2 regions of the Brevundimonas sp. NPDC058933 genome follow, and region 2 is predicted to be linked to the other one. Evidence: predicted binding sites of a transcription regulator. Region 2 holds the regulator's gene; the other holds the start of a gene.
What was found. The regulator LexA, encoded in region 2, represses DNA repair genes until DNA is damaged. The targets are predictions, from matches to a motif close to ATGTTCNCNANNTGTTCT.
Positions count from the first base shown of each region.

Region 1: a site for LexA is predicted at 11,397-11,414, ahead of dinB (DNA polymerase IV). Genes of this name have one in related genera too.

Region 1 is NZ_JBMOSL010000003.1:123,475-138,736, forward strand. Features, by position in the region: gene cphA (cyanophycin synthetase) at 1-366, shown strand, start outside; gene ACOZBP_RS08805 (cyanophycinase) at 359-1,183, shown strand; gene ACOZBP_RS08810 (ferritin-like domain-containing protein) at 1,261-1,779, shown strand; gene ACOZBP_RS08815 (manganese catalase family protein) at 1,835-2,740, shown strand; gene ACOZBP_RS08820 (NAD(P)H-hydrate dehydratase) at 3,252-4,136, opposite strand; gene ACOZBP_RS08825 (histidine phosphatase family protein) at 4,133-4,894, opposite strand; gene ACOZBP_RS08830 (hypothetical protein) at 5,693-5,938, shown strand; gene ACOZBP_RS08835 (DUF72 domain-containing protein) at 5,970-6,698, shown strand; gene ACOZBP_RS08840 (DUF6766 family protein) at 6,695-7,351, opposite strand; gene ACOZBP_RS08845 (hypothetical protein) at 7,505-7,720, shown strand; gene ACOZBP_RS08850 (DUF4142 domain-containing protein) at 7,893-8,477, shown strand; gene ACOZBP_RS08855 (hypothetical protein) at 8,483-8,941, shown strand; gene ACOZBP_RS08860 (SRPBCC family protein) at 8,984-9,532, shown strand; gene ACOZBP_RS08865 (zinc-dependent alcohol dehydrogenase) at 9,552-10,724, shown strand; gene dinB (DNA polymerase IV) at 11,435-12,532, shown strand; gene ACOZBP_RS08875 (alpha-ketoglutarate-dependent dioxygenase AlkB) at 12,538-13,107, shown strand; gene ACOZBP_RS08880 (response regulator) at 13,439-15,193, opposite strand.
Region 2 is NZ_JBMOSL010000001.1:456,963-472,224, forward strand. Features, by position in the region: gene fabZ (3-hydroxyacyl-ACP dehydratase FabZ) at 1-208, shown strand, start outside; gene lpxA (acyl-ACP--UDP-N-acetylglucosamine O-acyltransferase) at 205-993, shown strand; gene lpxI (UDP-2,3-diacylglucosamine diphosphatase) at 990-1,841, shown strand; gene lpxB (lipid-A-disaccharide synthase) at 1,838-3,004, shown strand; gene ACOZBP_RS02220 (hypothetical protein) at 3,080-3,250, opposite strand; gene gltA (citrate synthase) at 3,386-4,687, opposite strand; gene gltX (glutamate--tRNA ligase) at 4,753-6,168, opposite strand; gene ACOZBP_RS02235 (ComEC/Rec2 family competence protein) at 6,248-8,341, shown strand; gene lexA (transcriptional repressor LexA) at 8,322-9,014, opposite strand; gene ACOZBP_RS02245 (hypothetical protein) at 9,290-9,790, opposite strand; gene trpC (indole-3-glycerol phosphate synthase TrpC) at 10,502-11,299, opposite strand; gene trpD (anthranilate phosphoribosyltransferase) at 11,296-12,330, opposite strand; gene ACOZBP_RS02260 (anthranilate synthase component II) at 12,335-12,925, opposite strand; gene ACOZBP_RS02265 (hypothetical protein) at 13,044-13,223, shown strand; gene trpE (anthranilate synthase component I) at 13,220-14,761, opposite strand; gene ACOZBP_RS02275 (peptidyl-prolyl cis-trans isomerase) at 14,758-15,262, opposite strand, start outside.

The DNA of each region.
Region 1 (15,262 bases), on a different contig from region 2:
ATCCCCGGCGACCGGAGGACGCAGGAGATCGTCGCAATGGGCGAGATCAGCGCAGGCTTCTTCGACGAGGTCGTCTTCAGGGAGACGCCCGACAACCGCGGTCGGCCCGCCGGAGAAGTGATCCGCCTTCTCGCCGAGGGCGCGCTGCGCAGCGGAGCGGACGCGTCGCGTTTCCGCGGCGTGCAGAAGGAGGAGGAGGCGGTGGCGGCATGCCTTGAAGCGGCGCGACCCGGGGACCTCGTTGTCCTGACGCCGACCCGTATCGAAGCGGTCTGGGAACAGATCCTGGCCTTTCGTCCCACCTTCCCGTCCTCGGCCCAGGGCCTGAATGCGCCGGGCGTCATCCTGGAGCCTCCTCATGGGTAAAGGTCCCCTGATCATCATCGGCGGCCATGAGGACAAGACCGGCGAGCGGGTCATCCTCAGCGAGGTGGCTCGCCGTCTCGAGGGGGGCAGGCTGGTGATAGCGACCATCGCCTCCCATGAGCCCGAAGGCTATTTCGACAGCTATCGGAAAGGCTTCAGTGGCCTCGGCGTCGGGGAGCTGATCGAGCTCTACGTCGAGGACCGGGCCGAAAGCCATGACCAGGATGTTCTCGATGTTTTTGACGGCGCCGCGGGGGTCTTCTTCAGCGGCGGCGACCAGCTCAGGCTCGCTAGCCAGATCGGCGACACGCCGATCGAGCGACGCATACGGGATCTTCATGCGCGCGGCGGCCTCATCGCAGGAACATCTGCAGGGGCTTCGGTGATGAGCGAGACCATGCTGGTCAAGGGACCTAGCGCGGAATCCTATCGGATCGGCGAGGTGCACATGGCCCCGGGACTCGGCCTGCTCCCCAATGTCATCATCGACCAGCATTTCGCCGAAAGGGGAAGGTTCGGGCGGCTGCTGGGGGCAGTGGCCCACAATCCGCGCCTCATGGGGCTGGGGATTGACGAGAACACGGCCGTAGTGGTCGAGCAAGGAGAGCTGCGGGTGCTTGGCGACGGCGCCGTCTACGTCGTCGACGGTGAGAACGCGACTCATTCCAATATTTCGGAAGGCGGCGCCGAGGACGCCCTGTCCATGTTTGACGTGCGCCTCCACGTCTTGTCGCGGGGCGACGGCTTGGACCTGGATCTCCGTCGTCCGCAGCGTGCGGTTCCGGAAGGCAAGGGCGGAAGCGCCGATCCGCAGTGACCTGAACCCGACACGTCGGCTCCGTCGCCGGTCGCGGGGGTTAGCCTTCTGTACCGATTGCAGGAAGGAACGCCGACATGACCAATGCAGACGACATCTGGCGCGACGTCTTCGTCACGGGCCTCAAGAACGCCCACGCCGTGGAAAATCAGGCCCTGGCCCTGATGGATCGCCAGATCGACCGGGCCTTGAACTTCACCGAGGTCGCCGACCGGTTGAAAGCCCATCGTCTTGAGACGGAGGGTCAGATCGTCCGTCTGGAGACCTTGCTGGCGGGGTTCGACGAGACGCCGTCCGGGCTGAAGGACGCCGCGCTGTCGCTTGGCGGCAATCTGGCGGCCATCGGCCACAGCTTCGCCGAAGATGAGATTCTGAAGAACGCCTTCGCCAACTACGCCTTCGAAAATTTCGAGGCGGCCTCCTATCGGGCCCTGATCCTACTGGCCGAGAGCGGGGGTTACGCGGCGGCTTATGACCCTCTCAAGGCCACCCTGGAGGAGGAGTTGCGCATGGCGCGCTGGGTCGACGAAAGCCTGCCCATACTGGTCGAAAAACACCTCCAACTGAGACGCGCCGGCGAAAACGCCAGCCGCTGAGCTGTCAGGCCGTCTTCGACACCATTTACATCGTGATCAACAGGATGCCTATCTCATGTTCATGCATAACAAGAAGCTGATGTATACGGTTCGGGTCGCCGAACCCAATCCCGCCCTGGCCACGCTCATGCTGGAACAGTTCGGCGGTCCCCAGGGGGAGCTGGCCGCCGCCATGCGCTACTTCACCCAGGGGCTGGCCGACGAGGACGTGGGTCGCCGCGACATGCTGATGGATATCGCCACTGAGGAACTGAGCCATCTCGAGATCATCGGCTCGATCGTCGCCATGCTCAATCGCGGGGCCAAGGGCAAGCTGGCGGAGGCCGCCGAGGAAGAGGCGGACCTCTACGCGAGCATGACCTCGGGCGGCGAAAGCCACACCATGTCCATCCTCTACGGCGGCGGCACAGCCCTGATCAACTCGGCCGGCGTGCCTTGGACGGCGGCCTATATCGACTCGATCGGTGATCCGGCCTGCGACCTCCGCTCCAATATCGCGGCTGAATCGCGGGCCAAGATCGTCTATGAAAGGCTGATCAACGTCACCGATGATGCGGGCATCAAGGATGCCCTGACCTTCCTCATGACACGGGAGGTGGCCCATCAGAAATCCTTCGAGAAGGCGCTCTACGCCATCCCCGCCAACTTCCCGCCGGGCAAGCTTCCCGGTCATCCGGACTTCGCCGACAAATACTACAACATGTCCCAGGGAGAGGGGGATGCGCGCGGGTCCTGGAACGAGGGCGAGCAGTGGGAGGTCGTCGACGAACGCGAAGCCCAGGCGGCGGTGGACGGCGGCGCGGGCGACGCCTCGGTCAAGCTGTCGCCGGCTGACAAGAAGACGGTTGAGGCCTTCGCGGCCCGCACCCAGTCCGATCCTTCAGCCAATCCGATCACTGGTGCCGATCTCGGCGCTGGTCCTGGCGCCGGGCGCACCACGCCTATGGAGGCGCCGGCCTGACGGCCACTGCCAGCTCCCTGGCGGGTTTAAGGATCCGGAGGCCGTCCGACCGGCGCGCTTCACGCATCGTGAGCGACACCGTGACCGATCAGGCCCGTGTAGGCAGGAGGGCCCGCAGACGGAGGGCGCTCCTGTCCGGCGCGGCCTCGGGCATGAGCTATGAGCAGCATCGCAAGACGGCCAGGTCGGGAGGGGCGGGCGATGGCGCGAGGTGAACCAGGTCAGACCGCCTTGCAGTTGGGGTGCGGATGCCTGCTCTCCGCTGGCGGGCTCGGCGCAGCGGCGGTCGCCATGACAGAAAGCGACCCGACATTGATCGGGAATGCCTGGGGCGTCATGACCATCGGCATGGCGCTTGTGCTGGATGGGGTCGTTCCAGACGAAGACGACAAGGATCAATAAAATCGGGACGCTGTCGATGCAGCGAATCCGACGGCGTCAGGGTTGGATCTATTGCGCATGGCGCCCGCAGGCGAGGATTTGATGAGGCGCTAGTCCCGGACGACGCCCGTCAACGCTCAATCTCGTCCAGAATCCCGGGAATCTGGTCCGGCAGCTCAGACGCGAGGAAGCCCAGCGCTCCTAGGTCTGCCGCGAGCCGCCTTCCCGCAGCCGCATGAAGATAGACGCCCCATTGGGCGGCCTGGAGGGGTGAGGCTCCGCGGGCCATGAAGCCGGCGATCAAACCGGCCAGAACATCGCCGGACCCGGAAGTAGCGAGGCCGGCCACTCCGCCTAGGTGCCGCCAGGCCAGGCCGGACGGCGTGGCCACAAAGGTCGCGGCCCCCTTCATAACGACGACGGAACGCAGTCGGCTCGCCGCATCCCGCGCCATGGCGAGAGGGTCGGCGAGCACCGCCTCGCGGGTCCGGTCCAGCAGTCGGGCCATTTCCCCGGCATGGGGCGTGAGGACGACCCGCCCATTCGCCAATCGGGAGAAGACCTCGGCTTCTGACGGCGAGGGCAGGGCGGCGGCGTCCACCACGATGGGGAGAAAAGGCCAGGCCTCCATCAGGCTTCGCGCGAACCGGCGCGGGGTTTTCCGCGGCGCCATCCCGGGCCCGACCACCACGGACCCGGAGTGGGCGGCAAGGGCCGCGACGCGTGGACGGGAGGGCAGGGCGATCTCGAACCGCCGGGTCTCGGGCACGCATAGGATGGCCGCCTCGGGGAGGACGGCGCCGAGAGGACCCAGAAGTCGCAGGGTCGAGACGACCTGGAGCTTGCCTGCTCCCGCGCGAAGGGCCGCCCGACCTGTAAGCACGGGCGCGCCTGGAACCCCGCCGCCGCCGGCGACCACGAGGACGGCCCCGCGCTCCTCCTTGTCGCTGTTCGGCGAGAGCTTCGGCAGGGGCGTCCCGGCCAGCAGGTCGGCGTCCAGGAGGGCGACAGTCATCGGGCGGCCACCGGGGCGTCGGGCGCTGAGGTGACGGCGGCGCCGGTCTCTCGAAGAGGCGCGGTGAAGTTGTACCGGACCAGTTCCATTCGGGCGCCGTCGGCGGCCAGACGATATTCCGTGACGCCGCAGTTTGCGACGTCGCCGCGGGCGTCGATCGCCAGCACCTCGGCTTCGTCGAGTTGCTCAAGCAGGTAGCGGAGACAGAGAACGACGACCTGGTGGCCGATGATCAGGACCCGCTTGCCGGCGTGGTGCAGGCTGAGGGTGTCAAGGGCGCTCCGAAGCCTGAGGATGACGTCGCACCAGCTCTCGCCTCCCGGCGGCCGATGATAGAATTTTCCAAGGAGGCGACGGGCTTCGGCCTGATCCGGAAATAGCTCCGCCACGCCCGAGGCAGTGAGGCGGTCCAGGACGCCGAATTCTCGCTCGCGGAGGCGTTCGTCCTCACACAGGGAGGTGGAGACCGCCGCCAAGCCGCCGCCGGCTCTAATCGCTTCAGCGGTTTCACGCGCGCGGCGGTAGGGTGAAGCCAGTACGACTTCGGGACGTTCATGGGCCGGGAGATTCGCGAACCAGGATCCGAGGGCCTTGGCCTGCACAAGACCCTGGGCGCTCAGTGGAACGTCGGCGTCCCGCATTTCCAGCTGGATACGACCATGACCGGCGGCATGGGCCGCCTCGAGCGCGACATTGCCGGCGCTTTGCCCATGGCGAACCAGCCACAGGGCGACCGGCCAGCGGGAGGCGGCGTTCATGGCGTCTCTCGCTGCCGGTCGAAATCGGCGCGCACGGACTTCGACGGCCGCACGTCGCGCGCTCGTGAAGGGACGCCGGACGCGTTCGCCAAGCTCAAGCCGCCTCCGCCAGCGGTGAGGGGGCCGGAACGGATTCATCGTCGGCCCGAGAGGACTCGTTCCGGAACATGCGGGACGAGCCCGGTTTCACAAGCCTCGCCGCCGTTGACCGGCTTGGAGACGTGAAGACATAGAAGCCGCGATCGGCCATGGCGGCGAAGAAGTCATGATCGTAGACGCGATCCGCAAACATCGAAGCTCAAGGTCTCCCTCTGGTGATGGGGAGGGCGTAACGAGACCCCTGACGGCGGCGTTCCATAGGTCCGGCTCCCGACTCTAGGCGCCGGCGCCTTAATCGTCCAAAGACCGTTCAAGGGGCGCCTCGGCGCCCGTCATTCGCGGGTCTGGCCGCTTTTCCTGGTTCCTCAGAAACCCTGTCAAAGCCGTGCCGAGGTAGACGATAGCCAGCAGTAGCAGGAGTAGGCCTCCGAACTGCAGGAGCCGCCTGGGGTTGCGCAGGACGGGCGGCTTGTCAGCGGATTTCATGGGCGCTCTATCCTTCGTGCTGGGCGTTCGGGGGTTCAAGCTCCGGAACGCGCCGTCTGTTCCCCGTGTCGCCGCTGGGTCTCCGATCCGCCTTTCGGCGTGATGTGACCGGAACGCGTCGGCCGCCGTAAGCGCTAACCGGGACAGCCAGCCGCCGGACACGTCGGTCTGGCGCGTTCGCCGACACAACCCGGGACCAGATGAGGAATGGACATGAAATTCTATGAGATTGTCGTCGCCGACGCCCATGGCGCCGAGCGCAAGCTGAGGGTTCCTTCGCCGACAGACGTCCAGGCGGCGGACGCCGCCGCGCCATTGCTGAACAGCGGGGACTCCATCCTTTCGGTCCGAGAGACGCCCGACGACGGTCTTCAAAGAACCGACGGTCCGCCCCCCAAGACCCAGGCAGCGGAGCTCGCGCCGACCACCCCCGGCATGGCGGCCCGTCGGGATCCTTGATGGCTGTACTGACTGCGCGGACCCCTGCGAGATGAAAGTCCGAGTCGGGACGGCGGGCTGGGCCATTCCCGCAGGAGTGAGAGACCATTTTCCTGTCGCGGGCGGCGGCCTCGAACGTTACGCCGCCCGCCTCGGCGCCGTGGAGATCAACTCCACCTTCTACCGTCGCCACCGGGTCTCAACCTTCGAACGCTGGGCCGCCGCCACGCCTGCGGACTTTCGGTTCGCCGTCAAGGCGCCCCGCGAAATCACGCACCGTCGAAAGCTGGAGAATTGCGAAGATCTGCTCGCGGACCTGGCGGCCGATCTCACGGGATTGGGGGACCGCCTGGGACCGGTCCTGATCCAGACGCCGCCGGGCCTGGCCTTTGACGATATCCGGACAGGGGCCTTTCTGGACGCCTGTGAGGCCCTGCTCGAGGCGTCGATCGTGCTGGAGCCGCGGCACGCTTCCTGGTTCACGACCGCGGCGGATCAATGGCTCGCCTCACGACGGGTCGCGCGCGTCGCGGCGGATCCGGCGCCGGCGCCGGGGGCGGGCCTTCCCGGCGGCTTCGGAGCTCATGTCTACTTTCGCTTGCACGGCAGTCCCGACATGTATCGCTCAGCCTATGAACGTGACCGGCTCCAAACCATCCAGAAAAGTGTCAGGGCGGCAGGAGCAGTCGGAGCTGAGCGCTGGGTCATCTTCGACAATACCGCCTCCGGCGCGGCCGCCGCGGACGCGCTCGCCCTCGTTCGGATGGCGGAGCCCCACTAGTCTCCGGTCTGGTCGTGGGGGGCGGCGACCGGCTTGGATTCAGGCGACTCGCGCTGCCGCAGGAAGATCGACAGGACCACCAGGACCGCCGTCGATAAGAACTCGCTCTGCCAGTTCTGGAAGGACTCGAACCAGAGCTGCGGGTCGGCGAGATAGGCGAAGGCCCCCTTAGCCGCTTCACCATGTTCCAGCGCCTCTTGCGCAGCCGCGCGCGCGCTTTGGGTCCAGTGGAGGATGAAGGAGGCGAGGAAAAGGACCGCAAGCGCCAGACCTAGGGACCGGGAATAGACGGCCCGTGCGAAGGCGCCCCAGCGCAAGGGGGCGGGCGCTCCCGCCTTTCCGGCCTGAGTCTCAAGATCGGCGTCGCGGGGCGGAGCCTCGGGATCCCGGGATTCCGACGAGCCCTTCTGGATCAGGAAGGCGGTGAGAACCACATAGGCCGCCATCTGCAGGAACTCGCTCTCCCAATTCTCAAAAACGGTCGACAGGAAGGGAGCGCTGCCGAGATATTCCATCAGCGTGCCGCCGTCCTGGCCGTGACGCAGGGCGTCCGCCGTCTCGACCCGCCACCCTGTCAGGGCATGCCCCAGAATGCTGGCGGCGAAAAGGAGCAGAAGAATGAGGGTCAGGCCGTTGTCGCGTAAGATCCGCATGATGTCCTCCGGGTCCCCTGGTCAAACGTCGAGATACGGTCAAGGCTCCCTCTGACGCGGAGGCGCGGTGGAAGCTCCCTGTGTCGGGTAGCGGGCGTGAGAAACAGACGGCTACGGCGGGGATTGTCCTGTTTCACCGGAAGGACATCGCCCATGAACGCCCAGCAGTCCGGAGCGCTTTCGCTCGCCTCCATCGCCCTGCAACTGACCCTGCTCGACACCCTCGTGGAGAAGGGACTTCTGGAGCAGGAGGAGGTGCAGGGCCTCCTGCTCCGTGCGGACGCCAAAGTGGGAGAGAGCCCGACCATGGAGGTTCCCAGGGGATTTGTAGCCGATCTCCGTCGTGACCTGGGGCTCCAGGATGGGTAGGAGCCCCATCGCTCTTGAACCGCCGCGTCCAGTCTTGTGTCGTGTTTCCGACATTGGCGCGCAGCCCCGCTGCTCCGGGCTCGACGGGCCTCGCAGCGGCCGCGTGGTCAGGGATGGAAACCCGCCGGCGCGCAGCGCGCTTCCCATTGACACTTAACAGGAGCTCACAACCATGCGCCACGCCCCGATCATCGCCGCTGCAGCCGCTGCTGCGCTTCTGGCCGCCTGTAGTCCGCAAGGGGGAAACGAGGCCGTCGACAAGGCCCAGGACGCGGTTTCAGCTCCGGTCGGTCAGACTTCCGCAGCGACCATGGGGAGCAACATGGTCAGCGCCTATGTGCCGGGCGCCGCCATGGGAGACATGTATGAGATCCAGGCCGCCGACATCGCTCTCGAGCGAGCCAAGCGGGCTGACGTCAAGGCCTTGGCGCAGATGATCAAGACGGACCACACCGCCGCCAGCGCGGCCCTCCAGGCGGCGGCCGCCACGGCAGCTCCGGACGTGAAGGCGCCGGGCGAGCTGGACCAGAGGCGCAAGGGCCTCCTGGATAATCTCAGGTCTGCTGGCGTCGAAGATTTCGACAAGGTCTATATCGACCAGCAGGTCGCGGCCCACCAGGAGGCCGTGACCCTGCATCGCGGCTTCGCCGACAATACGGATGCACCGGCCCTGGCGGCTCATGCCCGGACTGTGCTGCCGAAAATCGAGGCTCACCTTCAGAAGGCGCAGGAAATCCAGGCCGCGCTCTCCGCCTGATCGACATGGCCCCCAGGTTGAAGGTCTTTGAATGGTCGGACGGCTTCCATCGTTTCACGGTGGCGGCCCCCTCCCGGCCCAAGGCTCTGGCCGCCTGGGGGATCCAACAGGACATCTTCGCTTCCGGTCTCGCCATGGAAGCCCCCGACGCCGAGGATGCGGAGGCGGCCCGGGCTCGGCCTGGAGAGGTCGTCGAGCGGGGGCTGGTCGTCGACATCGGCAAGGCCGCCCCCCGTGCGGTGAGAGCGAGGGCGCGCAAGGGGCCGACCGCCGCCGAGAAACGTCGCGTCGAGCGCCTCGCCGACGAACTGGAGACGCTGGAGCAGGCCTACGCCGATAGCGCGGAAGCTGTTCGCGCAGCAATGGAAAGCCTTGAAGCGCGGGCCGCCCAAGAGAAAGCGCGGTTTGGCCAGGCCCGGAACAGGCTCGTCCGCGACCTCGCCAAGGCGCGCGAGAAACTATGATCGACGGGGGCGACCGCGCCTCCCCAGAACCGGAGACAACCAATGCAGACGCAACCGACAAGCACTGACGCGGACATGGCGTCGACGGGATTTCTGGACGGCGACGTCCACGATGGTGACCACGCCGCCTCGTCCATCCAGGCCGTCATGATCAACCGGCCACGGTCTGAGCTCTACGCCTTCTGGCGCGAGTTCCGGAATCTTCCTCTTTTCATGGCCAATGTCCGGTCTGTCAGCAGCGACGGACGCGACTGGGTCATAGCCGGGCCCGGCGGAATGGATGTCGAATTGGAAACCGAGATCGTGGAAGATCGGCCAGGCGAGAAAATCGCCTGGCGCTCAACCGAGGCGGCTGACGTCGACCACGAGGGCTGGGTCGAGTTCCGTGAGAACCCGTTCGGGCGCGGAACCGAGGTGCGGGTCATGATCAGCTACGATCCGCCCGCAGGGGCGGTAGGCAAGCTGGTGGCCAAGGTGATGCAGCGGGAACCGCGCATCCAGGCGAGGCGTGAACTTCGCCGCTTCAAGCAACTGATGGAGACCGGCGAGGTCTCGACCTCCCAGGCTCCTCTCGCCGCGCCCCGCGGCTGATCATCAAGGATAAAATCCCATGCGCGCACTGACCTGGCACGGCAAACACGATGTTCGGGTGGACACTGTCCCCGATCCCGAGATCGTCAATCCCCGGGACGCGATCATCAAGATCACCGCCACCGCCATCTGCGGGTCCGACCTCCACCTCTACGACAGCGTCATACCGGGCATGCACCGCGGCGACATCCTCGGCCACGAGTTCATGGGCGAGGTGGTCGAGGTTGGGCGCGGCAACACGAGCCTAAGGGTCGGACAGAAGGTGGTGGTGCCCTTTGTCATCGCCTGCGGGCAGTGCTTCTTCTGCGGCAAGGAGCAGTATTCAGCCTGCGACAACTCCAATCCGGCCGACAAATCTGACGCTTCGGAAGTCGCCTACGGCTACCCCGCCGCCGGGCTGTTCGGCTACTCGCACCTCACGGGCGGCTACGCAGGAGGGCAGGCCGAGTATGCCCGCATTCCCTATTCGGACTTCGGCCCCATCGTCGTGCCTGACGGCATCGAAGACGAGCGGGTGCTCTTCCTGTCGGACATCTTTCCCACCGGCTGGATGGCGGCGGAAAACGCGGGGATCGAGCCCGGCGACACCGTGGTGGTCTGGGGTTGCGGCCCCGTGGGCCTGTTCACGATCAAGAGCGCCATCCACATGGGAGCGGCGCGGGTGATCGCCATCGACCACCACCCGCGCCGTCTCGCCCTGGCGAAGCAGAACGGCGCCGAGGTGCTCAACTATCATGAGGTCAAGGTGCTGGAGGCCCTTAAGGAGATGACGGCGGGCATCGGGCCTGACGCCTGCATCGACGCCGTGGGCATGGAGGCGCACGGCTTCGCGCCGGACAACATCATCGATGCGGTGAAGCAGGAGACGAAACTGGGCACGGACCGCCAGCATGTTCTGCGGGAGGCCATTATGGCCTGCCGCAAGGGCGGCCGTATCTCCATGCCAGGCGTCTATGGCGGGATTGGCGACAAGCTGCCGATCGGCGCCTTCATGCAGAAGGGACTGACCCTCAAGACGGGGCAGACCCATGTGCAGAAATACCTGCCGAAGCTGCTGGAGTTGGTCATGGACGGTCAGATCGATACGACCGATCTTATCAGTCATCGCCTTCCCCTTGAGGAGGCGGCGACCGGCTACAAAAACTTCCACGACAACCCCAATGAGTGGACCAAGGTCGTGCTCAAACCTTGAGCACCCTTTAGGGGGGGGCGTCCTGGTATGCCGGCAACCAGGACGAAGGCCCGTCTCCGGTGGAGGCGGGCCTCGATGGCGGAGCCTTGCAGCTCGACGCGGTCGGATGAAGGCGGGCGGTCCGGCTAGTCCGGGCCGAGGCGACGGGCCCAGAGGGCTTCGTCGCTCGAAGGACCGAGGGATCTAATGTCGATTGTTGCGTTCATGGCGCTTCTCCTCGCTGGACCCCTGCTGTGGCGAACGCGCCTCTGGCGAATGGCCCTTGTGCACGTCTCCCTCTCCTCCGCCGCCCGATACCTGGCTGCGGGGCGACAGATGGTCGGAATCTTGGGCCTCCTTCACTAGGGGATCGGGCTGCGGCGCCTGCCGGTTCTGGTGGCTTGATCCCGGGCCGCCCCAGCGGTCGGCGTCCTTGTCTCGGTCCATCGACGTGTCTCCCTCTTTCTAGTCCATGCCGGTCGAACCGCTGGCAGGACGCCGCGTTCCGACTGTCCGGCAGCCGGCCCTGGCGGCGGATGCGGAACCCGCCCGGCGGCTTGACCCGCGCCCTCGCCGCTGGAACAGGTGAGAGCGACCGCCCGATCGCTCGGGCAGGACCTGTCGAATCGCACCCCTGGGCGCGACCTCTCGGTTCCGGTCTCCCTAACCTGACCCTGCTTCCAGGCTGGAAAGCAGTTCCCGATTTGTTCTCATTCTGCTAGGCGTGACGCATGGACGTCGCGGCGCCTCGCAAGATCATCCACGTGGATATGGACGCCTTCTTCGCCTCGGTGGAGCAGAGGGACGATCCGACCCTGCGCGGTCGGCCGGTGGCCGTCGGCCACGCCGCCTCGCGCGGGGTGGTGGCCGCCGCCAGCTATGAGGCGCGCAAGTTCGGGGTGCGTTCGGCCATGCCTTCGAGCACCGCCTTGCGGAAATGCCCGGAACTGATCTTCACGCCGCCCAGGTTCGAGGTCTATCGGGCCGTTTCCGCGCAGATACACGCCATCTTCGCCGATTATACGCCCCTCATCGAACCCCTGTCCCTGGATGAGGCCTATCTCGACGTCACCGCCAATATCCGGGGGCGGCCGACAGCCTCCGCCACAGCCGAGGAAATCCGCGCGCGCATCCTGGAGGAGACCGGTCTGACGGCCTCGGCCGGTGTGTCCTACAACAAGTTCCTGGCTAAGCTGGCTTCGGACCAGCGCAAGCCGAACGGTCAATTCGTGGTCCCGCCCGGGCGAGGGGAGGCCTTTGTCGAGGTCCTGCCGGTCAAGCGCTTCCATGGCGTCGGTCCGGTGACGGCGGAGAAGATGAACCGCCTGGGCATAGAGACCGGCGCGGACCTGAAGCGTCAGTCCCTGGCCTTCCTGCAACATCACTTCGGCAAGTCCGGCGCCTGGTATCATGGCGTGGCGCGGGGAGAGGATCATCGCCCGGTCAATCCGGATCGCGAGCGCAAGTCGAGCGGGTCGGAGACCACCTTCGCCAGCGACCTGGTCGATCCGGCGGCGATTGAGGCCGGGCTGGACGAGATGGCGGATGATGTCTGGGCCTGGTGCGAAACGGCCGGGTCGTTCGGCCGTACGGTCACGGTGAAGATCAAATGGGCCGACTTTCAGCAATCGACGCGCAGCCGGTCCTTTAATGAGCCGGTCGCCTCGAGGGCTCGGTTGCGCGAGATCGCCCGCCTGCTGGCAAGATCCCTCTATCCACCGACCCGGGGCGTGCGGCTTGTCGGCGTGACCCTTTCCAATCTGGAGAAGGCGTCGCCGGGACTATCGTCTGGGGCGTCCGGGGCGTCTCCCGGCGAACTGGCGCTGTGACGGCCATGCTCCAGGCCGACCTGTTCGGGCACGCCCCCCGTCCGGTTGTTCCGCAGGGCTTCGACTATTGGCCGGATGTCCTGTCGGCGCCCGAGCAGGCGGCGGTGGTAGAGCAACTGCAGCGGCTGAGTTTCAGGCCCTATGAGCACATGGGCTACCAGGGCTTCCGACAGATCGCCGCCTTCGGACGCCGCTATGATCTGGAGCGGCGTCGAATGGAGACGGCCGCGCCCTGGCCGGACTTCCTGAGGGCGCTTCTGCGTCGCCTGGCCGGACGGCTCGACCTTGATGAAGAGGCCTTCCTCCAGGCTTTGGTCAATGAATATGCGCCCGGCGCCGGGATTGGATGGCACCGCGACAGGGCTGTCTACGGGGAGATCCTGGGCGTCTCCTTTCTCGCGCCTTGCGTCATGCGCCTGCGCCAGAGGGCGGAAGCAGGATGGCGCCGGTCTGCGGCGTCGCTGGCGCCTGGATCGGCCTATCGGCTGTCCGGACAAGCGCGGAGAGAGTGGGAGCATTCGATCTCGCCGATGACGGCCTTGCGATACTCCATCACCTTCAGGACCCTGGCCTGACAGGCGAGCTAGCGCGCCAGGATATCGGCGGCCTCGGGGTGGCGCTGGGCCATGCGTGAGATCCAGTCCGCGGACATCGGGCGTTAGGCCCGCTCCAGGGCCCTCGACGGCGTCGAAGGCGGGAAGGCGGGAAGGTCGTCGCGCAGGAACGGGCCGACAGGTCTCGTTCGAACAGGGTCCAGCGCAGCACCTGAGCCTCCTGGCGGCTTTCCTCGGCGTCCAGCCGGTCGATGGTGGCGGCCTCCCAGGCCGAGGTCAGCCGGGGCGCGCCGGCGGCTGGATGGCTTCCAAAAGTCCAGTGACGGTCGAGCGGGGAGGGGCCGGGGAGGATTCAGGCGCGGAACGCCGGCCTGTCCGCGGCCGCGTCATCGGGGTCGTGGGCCGCCCGCTTGATCGCCGCGTAGAGAGTTTTGGGTTGCACAGGTTTACCGATAAAATCATCCATCCCCGCCGCAATGTATTCGTCCTGTTGATGCTGCAGGGCGTTCGCCGTCAGGGCGAGGATCGGCGTGCGCCGCCGTCCCAGGAAGGCCTCTTCGGCGCGGATCGCCCGCGTGGCGGCGACGCCGTCCATGACGGGCATCTGGATGTCCATGAGGATCAGGTCCCAGTCACGCTGTCGCCAGGCCTCCAATGCCTCCTGGCCGTTTTCGACAAAGTGGCATTCCACGTCGGCCGGTTCGAGAAGAAGCTCGAGGACCTTGCGATTGATCGGATGATCCTCCGCCGCCAGAATTTGTAGCGGAAAGGGGCGGCCGCCCGGTACGGCTTCGCTGACGCCGGCTGCTGGCGGGACTGGTTTCGCCTCTTGCTGGGCTCGGAGCGGATTCCGTCGTTCCGGCAGCGGGAGGACGATGACGAACCTCATGCCCGCGCCCGGAAGACGTTCGGCGCGGATGTCGCCTTTCATCAGGGCGACGAGATCGGCGCAGAGGGAAAGGCCTAGACCTGCGCCTCCGTGACGGCGCGTCGGCGATTCGTCGAGTTGGACGAACTTCTGGAAAAGCAGCTCCATCTGGTCGCCGGCCACCCCGGGTCCGGTGTCGGACACCGCCAGCCGCAGGCCCTTTGCGTCGGCGCAGGCTTCGACCAGTATCCGGCCATGGTCGGTGAATTTGACGGCGTTCGAGATGAGATTGGCCATGATCTGGCGCACCCGTGTTTCGTCGCCGATGTAGACCTCCGCGAGATCCGGCGACGCGGCCAGATGCAGTTCCAGGCCCTTGGCCGCCGCTGCGGGTTCGAAGAGGCGGACCAGACTGTCCAGAAGCTCGTGTAGGACGAAGGGGCGGTGATCGAGAACGAAGTGACCGGCCTCGATCTTGGACAGGTCAAGCATGTCGTTGAGCAGGACCCTGAGCGCTTCGCCGGATTCCAGCAGAAGCAGACTCTGCTCACGCTCGCGCGGCGGCAGGTCCGAGCCCGCGAGCGCTCGCGCCAGACCCAGGACGCCATTGAGCGGTGTTCTGATTTCATGGCTGATATTGGCGATGAAGGCGCTCTTGGCTCGGCTCGCCGCTTCCGCCTGACGGCGCGCGGCGACGGCCGCCGCCTCGGCGGCGCGCTGGCGAGCCATGGTCCTGGACAGACCCCTGACCGCGGATACGGTGGCGGCCACCAGCAGCATGCCGGCCACCAGGAGCTGTACCGCCGCCAGCGGCGAGTCATAGCTGAGGTAGAGGAAGATCGGCAGGCTGAGCAGAAGTCCGAGATGGGGCGTCAGGGCCGCCAGGGTGACCGGGCGGGAGCCGCCGGTCGACATGGCTCCGTTGATGAGGGCGCCGGAAGCAAGGACCGCGGCGCAGACCAGCCCAAGGGCGTCCAGGGTCATGGCCTGGCGCAGAGCGAAGCTGGCGAAGACCAGGTTGCCCGCTAGGACCAGGGCCAGACCCGGAAACGTCAGGCGTCTTCTGAGGCGCGGGGAGGCGCTCCACAGGGCGGTCAGGAACCGCTCGGCCGCCTGGATGAGGAGATAGGTCCCGGTCCAGGCCAGGGCGAAGAACGCACCCGTCATGGGCCAGAAGACCAGGGCGATTAGCAGCCCGAACCCGAGCCGCGTGCGCCACTGCTTCGCGCGCCGCCTCAAGGCCTCTCCAATCCACCGCCGCTCCATAGGGGTCATGCCGGTCTCTCCTGATGACGACGATGGTGGGAC
Region 2 (15,262 bases):
CGACAAGGTCATCATGTTCATGTCGATCGACGGCGTGCGCTTCCGGAAGCCCGCCCGTCCCGGCGACCAGCTGCGCATGGAGGTCAAGGTGATCCGCGCGCGGGGCGATGCCTACAAGTTCCGGGGCGAGACCTTCATTGACGGAAAGCTGGCCGCCGAGGCCGAGTTCATGGCCATGGTCGTGACTGTGGCGGAGCCCGCCGCGTGACCATCCACCCGACCGCCGTGGTCGACGCCTCGGCCCGGATTGCCGACGGCGTCGCGATCGGCCCCTGGTGCATCGTCGGGCCGGGCGTGATCCTGGCCGACGGCGTCACGCTGGTCAGCCATGTGGTGGTCCAGCAGGACACGAGCGTCGGTGCGCGGACGGTCATCCATCCCTTCGCCGTCATCGGCGGCGACCCGCAGCACAATGGCTACAGGGGCGAGCCGGTGCGGCTGGAGATCGGCGCGGACAACGTCATCCGCGAGCACGCCACCTTCAACCGGGGCACGCCGCAGGGCACGGGCGTGACGCGCGTCGGTTCGAACGGCCTGTTCATGACCGGGGCCCACGTGGGCCATGACTGCGTCGTAGGCGACCATGTCGTCATGGCCAACAACGCCACCCTGGGCGGCCATGCCCGGATAGGCGACAAGGTCTTCCTGGGCGGCCTGTGCGCCGTGCACCAGAACGGCCGGGTGGGGCAGGGCGCCATCGTCGGCGGTCTGGCCGCCGTCACGCGCGATGTCATTCCCTACGGCTCGGCCTGGGGCAACCACGCCAGCCTCCACGGCCTCAACCTGATCGGGCTGAAGCGCAAGGGCTATGGCAAGGACGCGGTGCGCCGCCTGCTGGCCGCCTATCGCGACCTGTTCGAGGGCGCGGGCGTCTTCGCCGAGCGTCTGAGCCGGGTCGAGGCGGCCTATATCGACCTGCCCGAGATCATGGAGATCGTCGCCTTCATCCGCGACGGCGCGAAGCGACCGCTCTGTCTGCCGGACGCGCAGTGATTTCGGCGCCCAAGCTGGCCTTGATCGCGGGCGGCGGCGATCTACCCGCCAAGATCGCGGCGCGATGCGAGGCCGAAGGACGGCCGGTCTTCGTCATCCGTCTGACGGGGTTCGCCGACGCCCATCTGGAGCGCTGGCCGGGCGCCGACTTTGGCATGGCCGAGATCGGCCGCATCCTGAAGACGATGAAGGCGGAAGGCTGCGAAGCCGTCTGTCTGGCTGGATATGTGAACCGCCCCGATTTCAAGAACCTGAAGCCCGACTTCAAGGGCGCGACCCTGCTGCCCGGCATCGTGGCGGCGGCGACCAAGGGCGACGACGCCCTGCTGCGCAAGATCCTGTCGGTGTTCGAGGCCGAGGGCTATGCAGTCGAGGGCGCGGACGACATTCTGGGCGGTGAAGCTTTGAGGGCGGGTGCGCTCGGCGCTGTGTCGCCGACAGCGGAGCAACTGGCAGACCTGAAGAAGGCGCTGCACGTCGCTGAAAAATCAGGCGAACTGGATATCGGTCAGGGCGCGGTCGTCTGCGACGGCCTGGTCCTGGCGGTCGAGGCGCAGGAAGGCACGGATGAGATGCTGCGCCGCGTGGCGGGTCTGCCTGCCGACCTGCACGGCGCGCCGGGCGCGCCGAAGGGCGCGCTGGGCAAGGCGCCCAAGCCGATCCAGGATCTGCGCGTCGACATGCCGGTGATCGGACCCCGCACGATCGAACTGGCCGCCGCTGCGGGGTTGGCGGGTATCGGCGGGTTCGCCGGGCGACTGATCATCATCGATCACGAGGCGCTGGTCGAGACGGCTGACCGTCTGGGCCTGTTCGTCTGGGGCGTGGCCGAGGTAGAGAAACCATGAGCCGTCCGTTGAAGATCATGCTGGTCGCCGCCGAGGCTTCGGGCGACGCTCTGGGCGCTGGCTTGGCCCATGCCTTGAAGATGCGGCTGGGCGAGGATATCGCCTTCGTCGGCGTCGGCGGTCCCAAAATGGCGGCCGAGGGCGTGGTCAGCCCGTTCGCCATCGCCGAACTGTCCATCCTGGGCTGGATCGAGGGCCTGAAGGCCTATGGGCTGGTCAAACGCCGGGTGGCCGACACGGTCGCGCTGGCCAAGGCCGAGCGGCCTGACGCCGTCGTCCTGATCGACAGCTGGGGTTTCACCATCCGCGTGGCCAAGGCGCTGCGTCAGGTCCTGCCGGGCGTGCCGCTGATCAAATACGTCGGGCCGCAGGTCTGGGCCTCGCGGCCCGGTCGAGCCAAGACGCTCGCCGCCAGCGTCGATCACCTGCTGTCGCTCTACAGTTTCGACGCGCCGTGGTTCGAGCGCGAGGGTCTGCCGACGACGGTCGTGGGCTCGCAGGCCCTGCACGTCGACATGGCCAGCGCTGACGGCGCGCGCTTCCGCACAGCGCGCGGCATCGCCGCCGACGCGCCCCTGCTGCTGGTCCTGCCGGGCAGTCGGCCCAGCGAGATCACCCGCATGACGCCCGTCTTCGAGGCGACGGTGAAGCGTCTGAAGGCGGTGGACCTGTCGCTGGAGATCGCTGTCGTCGCCGCCGGTACGGTCGCCGCCGATGTGGCCGGCCGCGTCGCCGCCTGGCCGTTCCGCGCCCATCTGGTGCAGGAGGCCGACAAGTACGATGCGATGAAGGCCGCCAACGTCGCGCTGGCCACCAGCGGCACGGTCTCGACCGAACTGGCCTTGGCCGGCGCCCCCATGGTCATCGCCTACAAGATCGACGGGCTCAGCTATATGCTGATGAAGAATCTGGTGACGGCCAGGCACATTACGCTCTTTAACATCGCCGCCGATGACCGCATCGCGCCAGAGTTCATCCAGAACGACGCTACGCCCGAGAAGTTGGCCGAGGCGGTCGGGCGCCTGTTGGCCGACCCGAAGGCCGCAGCCGACCAGGCCGCGGGTCAGACGGCGGCGCTGGACCTGATGGGGCGCGGCGGTCCCGATCCGTCTGAACTGGCGGCGGATGCGGTGTTGCGGGTGATTGCGAATAGGAAGGGCTGAAGGCTCGGCCTGCCTTGTTAGCGTAAACACTAGCCTGTCGGCTTTCCACCCCCGCGCCGACCTCCGGGCGGCCGTTTAGCGGGTCATCCAGGGCTTGTTGGAGCCGGACTTTACGGTAACGGACTGATCGCGCTTCAAGCCGCCTTTTTGCGGCGGGCCCGAGCGGGCCTTTAGTGCTGCCTGTTTGAGGCGCAGCGCGCGTTGGACTGGAGTTTCGGCGGAAGGGGCGTCGTCATGGTCGCTCATCGTGGCTTCCTAGCATGGCTGGCCCGTTCCGCGGAGCAGCGCGAACAAAAAACGCCGGAGCTTCCGCCCCGGCGTTTTTCATTCTTGGCGGGCCGTGATCAGAAGGCTCTGCCTTCTCGACCCGACACGGCCTGGCTAGCCGCGCTGTTCGATCGGCACATAGTCGCGTTGCGTCGGGCCGGTGTAGAGCTGACGCGGGCGACCGATCTTCTGCGAGGGATCGGCCATCATTTCCTGCCACTGCGAGATCCAGCCTACGGTGCGGGCCAGGGCGAACAGGACGGTGAACATGGTGGTGGGGAAGCCCATCGCCGACAGGGTGATGCCGGAATAGAAGTCGACGTTCGGGAACAGCTTGCGCGAGGTGAAGTACTCGTCCGACAGGGCGACGCGTTCCAGTTCCTTGGCGACCAGGAACAGCGGGTCGTTCTCGCGACCCGTGGCCGCCAGCACTTCGTAGGCCGACTGCTGCATGACCTTGGCGCGCGGATCGTAGTTCTTGTACACGCGGTGGCCGAAGCCCATCAGCTTGTACTTCTTGTCCTTAACGCCCTGAATGAACTCAGGAATACGGTCCGGCGTGCCGATTTCCTTGAGCATGTTCAGCGCTTCTTCGTTGGCGCCGCCATGCGACGGCCCCCACAGGCAGGCGATGCCGGCGGCGATACAGGCGAACGGGTTGGCGCCCGACGAACCGGCCAGGCGGACGGTCGAGGTCGAGGCGTTCTGCTCGTGATCGGCGTGCAGGGTGAAGATGCGGTCCATGGCGCGAACCAGCGCCGGGTCGACCACATAGTCCTCGGCCGGAACGGCGAAGCACATGCGCAGGAAGTTCTCGGCGTACGACAGGTCGTTGCGCGGCGAGATGAAGGGCTGGCCGATGTGGTATTTGTAGGCGCGCGCAGCGATCGTCGGCATCTTGGCGATCAGGCGGATGGCCGAGATGTCGCGTTGCACCGGATCATGGATGTCGAGGCTGTCGTGATAGAAGGCCGACAGGGCGCCGACGGTGCCGACCATGATCGACATGGGGTGGGCGTCGCGGCGGAAGCCTTCGAAAAAGCGATCAAACTGTGCATGCAGCATGGTGTGCATGGTGATGCTGTTTTCGAACTTCTCGTACTGGGCGGCGGTCGGGAGTTCGCCGTGCAGCAGCAGATGGCAGACTTCGACGAAGTTGGACTGCGATGCCAGTTGGTCGATCGGATAGCCGCGGTGCAGCAGCACGCCTTCGTCGCCGTCGATGAAGGTCAGGGCGCTTTCGCAGGCCGCCGTCGACGTAAAGCCAGGGTCGAAGGTGAAGGCGCCGGTCGCGCCGTACAGCTTGCGGATGTCGATGACGTCCGGCCCGGTGGAGCCCGCCAGGACAGGAAGTTCGACGTTCTTGTCGCCGTAGGTGAAGGTCGCCGTGCCGGCGGGTTTAGCTTGTTCAGTCATCTAGGCCCCTTATTTTTCTTCGGGCCGGGCGCGGGGAGGCGTCCAGCCTGCATGGTTATGGGTGTTCACTTAGTCTGTTGCAGCGCATCATCCAAGCGCCCGAGACCTTCGTCTCGACCAAGCGCTGCGAGAATTCTTGCTATGTCGGGGGACGCTGATCCCCCGGTCAAGGCGCCTCGCATGGAAGGCCCTATCTTTCCAAAGCCTACGCCTTCTTCTTCGGCAAACGCTTTAAGTTCAGCCTCAAGCGCGAAAACGTCCCAGCTTTGGAAAAGGCGGAGCCGTTCACGGAGTCGTGAAATGCGGTCTGCCCCCTCGCCAGTCAGCAAACCGCGGGTTTTCTCGTCCAGGGTGAGCGGGCGGGCCTTGAGGACGAACTCGGTCTGGGTTGCGAGTTCAAGAGCGGTTTTGGCGCGGTCCTTGACGAAGGGCATGGCGCGCAACAGGCGGGCCTCGTCGTCGGGCTGCAGCGCGCGACCATTGGCCAGATGCGCGTCCAGCGTCAGCTTGGCCAGACGGTCATCGTCGGCCAGCCTGATCCAGTGGGCGTTGACATGGGCCAGCTTGTCGAAGTCGAGGCGGGCGGGAGCCTTGCCGACGCCGGTCAGGTCGAACCATTCCAGCGCCTGTTCGTCGCTGAACAATTCGTCGTCGCCGTGGGCCCAACCCAGACGCGCCAGATAGTTGCGCATGGCCTCGGGCAGATAGCCCATCTCGGCGTATTCGTGCACGGCCTGGGCGCCGTGGCGCTTGGATAGTTTGGCGCCGTCAGGGCCGTGGATCAGCGGGATGTGGGCGAAGGTCGGGCGGGCCCAGCCGAGCGCATCATAGATCAGGCTCTGGCGGGCGGCGTTGTTCAGGTGGTCGTCGCCGCGAATGACGTGGGTCACGCCCATGTCGTGGTCGTCCACCACCACGGCGAGGTTGTAGGTCGGGGCGCCGTCCGAGCGCAGGATGACCAGATCGTCCAGCGATCCCGAATCCCAGCGCACCGCGCCCTGCACCGCGTCCTCGACCAGGACAGCCTGATCCAGCGGGCGACGGAAACGGACGGTGTGGGGCTTGGCCAGATCGTCGACGGTCGGCTCGCGGTCGCGCCAGGGCGAGACGAAGTCCTTGCCCGAGGCCTTGGCCTGATCGCGCAGGGCGCCGGTTTCCTCGGCCGTCAGATAGTCGCGGTAGGCATGGCCCGAGGCCAGCAGCAACTCGGCGACCTCGCGGTGGCGGTCGGCGCGGGCGAACTGGAAAACGGGTTCCTCGTCGCCGAACAGCTCCAGCCAGGACAGGCCGTCGAAGATGGCCTTCACGGCGTCGTCGGTCGAACGCTCGCGGTCCGTGTCCTCGACGCGGATGAGGAACTTCCCACCCCGGCTCTTGGCGTACAGCCAGTTGAATAACGCAGTTCTCGCTCCGCCGATATGCAGGTAGCCTGTAGGCGAGGGAGCGAAGCGGGTGACGACAGTCGAGGAAGGGGAGGTCATAAACAAGGGGTCCGTTGCGGAGGCCCTTATACGCCCGCGCGCGCCAAAGCGAAGCCTTGCCTTAAGGGTTCTTGACGCGGTGCGCGATGAAGTCGCGGCGCAGACGGATCGCTGGCGGTTGTGGGCGCCGGTCTTCTTCGGCGGCGGATGCGCGGCCTATTTCGCCTTGAAGAGCGAACCGGCGACCTGGCCGTTGATCGTGGCGGCGGTGCTGAGTAGCGGGGCCTGGCTGACGGCGCGGCGGTTTGGGCTGGCGAAGCGCTGGACGCTGATCCTGCTGATGCTGGCCTGTCTGTGCGGCGGGGCGGCGGTGGCCAAGCTGAGAACCGAGGCGGTCAGCGGGCCGATTGCACCGGCCCTGGCCGAGCCGACCGTGGTCGAGGCCTGGGTCATGGATGTGGACAGCCCGGGCGAGCGCGGGGCGCGAATCGTCGTGGCCCCGGTGAGGATAAGGGGGCTGGCGCCCGAGGCGACGCCGGTCCGGCTGAGGGCCACCGTACGGGGCGAGCCCCCGGCGCCGGGGACGGCGGTGCGGCTCTACGGCATTCTGAATCCGCCGCCGTCGCCGGCCAGTCCGGGGGCCTATGACTTTGGTCGTAACGCTTATTTCCAAGGGATGGGCGGGACGCTGTTCGCCCTGGGGCAGACGCGGCCCACGGTCCTGCCCGAGCCGCCCTGGCGGGTGCGAATGGCGATGAAGATCAATGCGGCGCGTTATGCCTTGGCGCAGCGCATCGTGGCGCGATTGGGCGAGCGGACGGGCGGGATCGCCGCCGCCATGACCACAGGACACGAGACCTGGATCGGGCGCGAGGATCTGGACGCCATGCGCGATTCCGGGCTGGCGCACATCCTGTCGATCTCGGGCCTGCACATGGCCATAGTCGGGGGCTTCGTCTTCTTCGCCGTGCGGCTGGGCGTCGCGGCCTGGCCATGGCTGGCGCTTAGGGTGTCGGGCAAGAAGGTGGCGGCGGTCGCGGGGCTGATCGCGGTCGGGACCTATCTGGTGGTGTCGGGCGCGCCGCCGCCGGCGGAACGGTCGGCGATCACGGCGTCGATCGCCTTTGTCGCCATCCTGCTGGACCGGCAGGCGGTGACCATGCACGCCCTGGCGGTCGCGGCTTTTGCGGTTCTGTTGCTGCAGCCCGAGGCCATCGTCACGCCCGGGTTCCAGATGTCGTTTGCGGCGACGGCGGCTCTGGTCGCCTTGGTCGAGGTCTGGCCGCGCCGGATCAAGGAGATTTCGGCGCCCTGGCCCATCGTGGCGACGCAGCGGCTGGGAAGCTGGCTGCTGGTGGCCTGCACCGCCAGCCTGGTGGCGGGCATGGCGACGGGGCCGTTCGCCATGCAGCATTTCAACAGGACGGCCGTCTATGGCTTGATCGCCAATCTGGGGACGGCGCCGATTGCGGATTTCATCCTGATGCCGGCGCTGGCGCTGGGGGCGGCGTTGGAGCCGTTGGGGCTGGGCGCGCCCTTCCTTTGGCTGGCGGGCAAGGGGGTGGAGATGATGCTGGCCATCGGCCACTGGACCGCGGGTCTGCCGGGCGCGGTGCAGACGGTGGCGAGCGCCCCGGCGGCGGCTCTGCCTGTGGCCTTCCTCGGCATCCTGTTCATCTGTCTGTGGCGGGGGCGGTTGAGGTGGCTGGGCCTGCCGCTGGCGGCGGCGGTGCTGATCTGGCCGCGCCCGGCGGCGCCGGACCTGTGGATCGGCGATGGAGGGACCAATGCGGCGTTTCATCAGGCAGGGACGGCGGTCGTGGTGCGTCCCGGCGTGCGCCAGTTCGCGGCGGACCTGTGGTCGAGGCGGCGCGGGCTGGAACTGACGCCGCGCGTGGAGGAGGGCTGGACCTGCAAGCGATCCTTCTGCGCGCCGGAAACGAAACAGGCCGGGCCGGTCGCGCTTTGGTGGGGCAAGAGGACGCCGACGGCGGAACAACTGGATAGTCTGTGTCGCTCGGCGGCGGTCGTCAGCAGCCGGGCCGAGCTGGCCTCGCTGCCGCGGTCATGCGCAGGGCGGCTGGTGCTGGACGGCGTGGACTATGGGCGCGGCGGCTCGGTCGAGCTGTGGCGTGTCGACGCGGGCTGGAAGGCGGTGTGGGCCGCTGACGTGCGAGGGCGTAGGCCCTGGACGCGTCAGGCCAATCCCGACTTCAGTGATAGCGGCGGATAAGGCCGACCAGCTTGCCTTGAACCGCGACCTGATCCGAGCCGTAGATCTTGGTCTCGTAGTTGCGGTTGGCGGGCTCCAGGGCGATGGAGGCCCCCTTCTTGCGCAGGCGTTTCAGCGTGGCCTGCTCGCCTTCGACCAAGGCCACGACGATCTCGCCGGACGAGGCGTCGGCGGTCGATTTGATGATGACCATGTCGCCGTTGAGGATGCCGGCCTCGATCATCGAGTCGCCCTCGATCTCGAGCAGATAGTGTTCGCCCGCGCCCAGCATGGCTTCCGGGACCGGATAGCGGGCGGTTTCATGCTCAATGGCGTCGATGGGGGTGCCGGCCGCGATCTTGCCCATCATCGACAGTTCGCGGGTGTCGTTGGCGGGTTCGGCCGTCTTGGGACGACCGCCGCCCTCGATCACGCCGGGCTTGAAGCCCGCGTGGCCGCGCGGCGCGCCCGCCGTGGCCTGTTCCGGCAGCTTGGTCACTTCCAGCGCGCGGGCGCGGTGGGCCAGACGGCGGATGAAGCCGCGTTCCTCCAGCGCCGTGATCAGGCGGTGGATGCCCGACTTGGACGCCAGATCCAGCGCCTCCTTCATCTCGTCGAAGGAGGGCGAGACGCCCGTTTCCTGAATCCGTTCGTGAATGAACATCAGGAGTTCGTGCTGCTTCTTGGTGAGCATGGTCGCAAGGCTTCCAGAACAAGGCGTGAACCGTTGCCGATGTTCTGTAAGTGTTCTTGCTGAATGTCAACTCGACCGCATTCAACTGGCGTGGGCGCTGGAACCCAGTGGTCGGCGGGAGTTCCACCGGCAGGAGGCTTTGCCACTCAAAGCAGTCCCTCTGAACGTCGCATATGGGAGGATTGCAGACATTGGCTCCAAGCCTAAAACCAACCATCCGCGCCCTGGCCCGCAAGCGGGCCTTGCGAACGTCTATGACGGCTGACGATAAGACGCTACCGAACCGGTGTCTCAGTGATTACGGCGGCCAAATCGTCTTCAACATAGCGTTCGAGGTGCCTTCGAACAGGGACGGCGAAACAGGCTTGCCAAGGTTGGCTTTGCACGTAGTGGTCCCAGAACCGTCGACCGACGGGGCTTCGGGCGAAATGTTTTAGCGCCTCCAAATCTGGCACGTAGAGACTTTGCGCTAAAGGCTCGGCGACACAATGGATTGCCTCATCGATCAACGGGCCTGGCGCAGCCCTCACGCGCGCGATGAAGCGATCGGAGAGAAGCGTGTCACGATCATAAGCGTTGGCGTTGCGCTCGCTCAGGACGTCCCCGGCAAACTTGCTCGCAGCAATCTGGAGCCCCCAACTATTTTCCGAAGTGTTCGGATCAGGATTGAAAAGCGCTGAAGCGGCAGATCTCCGCTCAGGCCCCGGATCCTGAGGTAGGGCGGGCGGGATTGAAGGAACCTGAAGGGCTAGAACTGAGACGAGCGCTGCGATCATGGACTGACCGTATCGGCAGCCCCGGATATCATCAACTGGTCTCCCTCCGTCATTGGCCCGGCCAGACCAGACATCCCCGCCCCTGACAGAAAGCGGACCTTCCGCATGTTTGCAACGGGTCGACTGCCACATAGGCATCTGGCCCCAAACCGGGCCTTGGCCCAGCGGCCAAAAAGCGGACGCCCCCAACTTCAGATAGGGGGCGTAAACCGAAGTTCGCTTATGGGTGGGAAGCGGACGTATCAGCCGATAGCCTGCTACCTTCTGGAGATGCGGCATGGACGATCTCGCCAAAAACGCGAAGCTTTGGTGGCACATCAATGGTGCCAACGCCGGTGGCTGCCTAACGACCCTCGGCGTCACTTCGCTCATTCTTTTCTTCGTCCTAATGCTCCTATGGCCAATCGGGCAAAGCACTGCCGTCAGTGGCAAGCTTATTGGCTTTGGAATGAGCGAGACCGAAATGGGTTCATATCGGGTCGCTTACGTTGTGGCTGACGGGGTGCGGGACAGGGTACGTCTTTACCCTTCTGATAGATGCGCTGTGGGCAACAACGTCGATGTTCGCATTGTGAGGCGTCTATGGGGAAAAAGCGTTGTGAGAGGACGAGCAAGCCAGCTTTGCTCATCCTAGAGAAGGCGCGCGGCTGAAAGCCGCAATGTCCGCGACGGGTCGACTGCGGACATTTCCTGCCAAGCCGATATCCGACACTAGCTTAACGACAGCAGGGCCTTCGTCGCCGCTTCCACATCGTCCTGACGCATCAGGCTTTCGCCTACGAGGATGGCTTGGGCGTGGGCGTCGGCGACGCGCTGGACGTCGTCGGGGGTGAAGATGCCGCTTTCGGCCACCAGCAGGGCTTTGACCGGGCTGAGCATGGACAGGCGCTCGGTGGCGTCGAGGTCGACCTCGAAGGTGCGGAGGCTGCGATTGTTGACGCCCACCAGATCGCCGCCCAGCTTGCAGGCGCGGGCCATTTCGGCTTCGTCGTGGGTCTCGATCAGGGCGTCCATGCCGAAGCGCTCGGCCTCGGCCAGCAGGTCGGCGGCCAGGACGTCGTCGACCATGGCCAGGATGATGAGGATGCAGTCGGCGCCCAGGGCGCGGCTCTCGGCCACCTGCCAGGGATCGACCAGGAAGTCCTTGCGCAGGCAAGGCAGGGCGACCGCGTCGCGGGCGGCGGCCAGGAAGGCGTCGTCGCCCTGGAAGCTGGGGCCGTCGGTAAGGACGGACAAGCAGGTCGCGCCGCCGCACGCATAGGCTTTGGCCAGGGCGGGCGGGTCGAAGTCGGCGCGGATCAGGCCCTTGGACGGGCTGGCCTTCTTGATCTCAGCGATCAGGGCGGGGCGGCCCGTTTCCTCGGCGACGCGTTCGAGGGCGGCGCGGAAGCCGCGCGGGGCTGAGGCCTGGGCGGCGAGGGCCTCGATGGCGTCCTGAGAGGTGGCAAGCTTGCGGGCGGCCACGTCTTCGCGCTTGTAGGCGGCGATCTTCGCCAGAACGTCGGTCATGCGGCCTCCGGTTCGATGGGGGTGTTGGTGACGCGCACCAGGGTTTCCAGCGCAGCAGCCGCGCGGCCGTCGTCGATGACGGCGGCGGCCAGTTCGGCGCCCTCACGCAGGTCGGCGGCGCGGTCGGCCACGACCAGGGCGGCGGCGGCGTTCAGCACGACGATATCGCGATAGGGGCCGGGCGCGCCCGCCAGCAGGGTCGTCAGGGCGGCTGCATTATGCTCGGCGTCGCCGCCGCGCAGATCGGCCAGCGTGGCCAGCGGCAGGCCTGCGTCGGCGGGCGTGACGATGAAGCGGCGGACGGCGCCCTCCTTCCACTCGGCCACCTCGGTCGGGCCTGTGGTGGTCAGTTCGTCCAGACCCTGACCGTGGACGGTCCAGGCGCGCCGGGCGCCGAGGCGGCCCAGGACCTCGGCGAGAGGCTTCAGCAGGGCCGGATCATAGACGCCCATGACCTGACGGTTCGCGTGTGCTGGATTACAAAGCGGTCCCAGAAGGTTGAAAACCGTGCGGAAACCGATCTCGGCGCGGACCGGGCCGACGTGACGCATGGCCCCGTGATAGGTGGGAGCGAACAGGAAGGCGATCCCGGCCTGATCCAGGGCGCGGGCCTGTTGCGGGATGGTGGCGTCGAGGTTGACGCCCAGCGCCGCCAGGACGTCGGAGGAGCCAGACTTGGAGCTGATGGCGCGGTTGCCGTGCTTGGCGACCTTGAGCCCCGCGCCCGCCAGAACGAAGGCGGCGGCGGTCGAGACATTATAGGTGTGCTGGCCATCGCCGCCGGTGCCGCAGGTGTCGATCACCTCGTCGAACGGATGATCCAGCGACAGGGCGGCGTCGCGCATGGCGGTGGCGAAGGCCACGATCTCGTCCACCGTTTCGCCGCGGATGCGCAGGGCGGTGACGGCGGCGGCGACCTGGGACGGGGTCGGCTCGCCGCGCAGACAGGCGGAGAAGAAGTCGTGGGCCTCATCCGACGTCAGGACGCGCCCGTCCACCAGCTTGGCCAGCAAAGGCTTGAAACCGTCCATGTCGTCAGACCATAGCCAGGCGCTTGACGCCCGCCAGGTCGAGGAAGTTGGCGATCATGTCGTGGCCGTGTTCGGTGGCGATGGATTCCGGGTGGAACTGCACGCCGTGGATCGGCCGGGCGCGGTGGGCCAGGCCCATGATCTCGCCGTCGGCGGTCCAGGCGGTGACTTCCAGCTCATCCGGCAGGGTTTCGCGACGCACGGCCAGAGAGTGATAGCGGGTGGCGGTGAAGGGCGAGGGCAGGCCGGCGAAGAGGCTGCGGCCCTCATGCTCGATAGGCGAGGTCTTGCCGTGCATCAGCGTCTTGGCGCGAATGACGTCGCCGCCGAAGGCCTGACCGATGGCCTGATGGCCCAGGCAGACGCCGAAGATGGGCATGTCGAGCGGCGCGGTCGTGATCAGGGGCAGGCAGATGCCGGCCTGATCCGGCGCGCAGGGGCCGGGCGACAGCAGCACGGCCTCGGGCTTCAAGGCCCAGGCTTCTTCCACCGTCAGGTCGTCGTTGCGGATGACATGAGTCTGGGCGCCCAGCTCCGCGAGGTAGTGGACCAGGTTGTAGGTAAAGCTGTCGTAGTTATCGACGACGAGGATCATGGCAGGGTTCTTAGGACGGGAGGGATGACGCGCCAAGCGAAGGCGGGAGGAAAGCGGACGTTAAGCTGTCCGCGCGATACAGGAGCATCGCCATCGGAAGAAATCCGTCTTGACCGCCATGAACGCCATCCGCGACGCCCGGGCCATGCTGAACGAGCCGCCCATCGAACAGCCGAAACCGCTACGCCTGCTGGCGGCGGCCGCCTTCGCCGCGACGGCGGCGGTGCTTCTGGCGGGGACCATGGTCGTGGGCCCCCGCGTGTCGTTCGACCAGGGTTCCACGGTTTCCAATCCTTAGATCTTGCCGTCGGCGCCCTGGCCGCGAGTCGTCGCGTTGAATCGCCACGCGTCCTCGGCCGCCTTCATCGGGGCGCGTGCCTTGGCCAGGGTTTCGGCGTATTCGGCCGCAGGATCGCTGTCGGCCACGACGCCGGCGCCGGCCTGAACGAAGATCTTGTTCTGGGCGAACATGGCGGTGCGCAGGACGATGCAGATGTCCGCCTCGCCATTGGCCGAGATATAGCCCACGCCGCCGCCGTAGCCGACGCCGCGCTTCTCGGTTTCCAGTTCGTCGATGATGCTCATGGCGCGAACCTTGGGCGCGCCTGACAGGGTCCCGGCGGGCAGCGCCGCCAGCAGGGTGTCCACCGCATCCAGCCTGGGATCAGCGGCGCCGTGCACGTTGGAGACGATGTGCATGACCTGGCTGTAGCGTTCGACGACGAAGCTTTCCGTCACCTCGACCGAGCCAGGCGATGAGACGCGACCGACGTCGTTGCGGCCCAGGTCGAGCAGCATCAGGTGTTCGGCGCGTTCCTTGGGATCGGCCAGAAGCTCGGCTTCCAGCGCCCGGTCCAGTTCCGGCGTGGCGCCGCGCGGGCGCGTGCCGGCCAAGGGGCGGATAGTGACGCGACCGTCCTTCAGCCGGACCAGAATTTCCGGGCTGGACCCGGCCAGCTGGAAGTCGACGTAGTCGAGAAAGAAGAGATAGGGCGAGGGGTTGCCGCGGCGGAGGGACCGATAGAAGGCGAACGGGTCCTGACTCCACGGCGCCGAGAAGCGGTGGCTGAGGACGACCTGGAAGATGTCGCCCGCCGTGATGTAGTCCTTGGCGCGGGCGACCATGGCGTCGAAGCTCTTGGCGTCGACGGGCGAATGGAAGTCGGGGGCCGGAACCTGATCGGCCTCACGCTGGATCGGCAGAGGGCTGCGCAGCCGGTCCTCGAAGTCGTCCAGACGCGCGACGGCGGCGGTGAAGGCCGTGTCTGCGTCTGCGGCGCCATCGGGATAGGCGGCCGCGATCAAGACGATCTCGTGCTTCACCGAATCGAAGATGGCGACCAGCGACGGCCGGGCCATGACGGCGTCAGGCAGGTTGAGCGGGTCGGGGTTTGCGGGGCCGAGCGGCTCCAGCAGACGCACCATGTCGTAGCCGAAGACGCCGAACAGACCGGCGGCCATCGGCGGCAGGTCGTCCGGCAGGTCGAACCGGGTGGCGGCGATCAGGGCGCGCAGGGATTCCAGCGCGGGCCGGTCTTCGGCGATGAAGCGATCGGACAGGACAGCCTCGCCCCGCGCGGTCTCGGCCTGGCCGTCACGGCAGCGCCAGACCACGTCGGGGGCCAGGGTGACGATCGAATAGCGGCCGTTGACCGCCCCGCCTTCGACCGACTCCAGCAGGCTGGCGTAGGGCCGCCCGTGACCGACCTTGAGAAAGGCCGAAACGGGCGTCTCCAGGTCGTCGATAAGGCGACGCACGACGACCTGGGGGCGGCCTGCGCTCAGGCCAGAGACAAACGCGGCGCGTTCAGCCTCATGTCCGACGCCTGCACTCATTTCTTCGCAGGCGCGGGGGCCGGAGCCGCCGGAGCGGCGGCGGGGGCTTCGATCCCCAGCGCGGCGATGGCGGCCGCCGGGTCGTTCTTGGCCTTCATGCGCGTTGCGGCGGCTGCGAAGCTTTGCTCGACCATGGCGTTGGCCAGCGCCTGGGTCAGGCGCGGGCGGACCTGCTCGACCAGCGGCGCGGCCAGAGCCGGGACGGCGCCGTGGATGGCGTCGACGTGGCCGACCACGAAGCTGGTTTCCGACTGGGCGCCGGTGAAGACCTGGCCCTTGCCCTGACCGAACAGGCCGCGAAGGACGCCTTCGCCCAGTTCGGTCTGGCTGGCCTGGCTCTGCTGGACGCCGGTGCGGGCGGTCAGTTGAGCGCCAGCCGAAGCGGCGACCTTGGCGATGTCCTCGCCAGCGCGGACGCGACCGGCCAGTTCCTCGGCCTTGGCCGACAGACGGCGAGCGTTTTCACGCAGGGTCCATTGCTGGGCCAGCGGCGCGCGGACC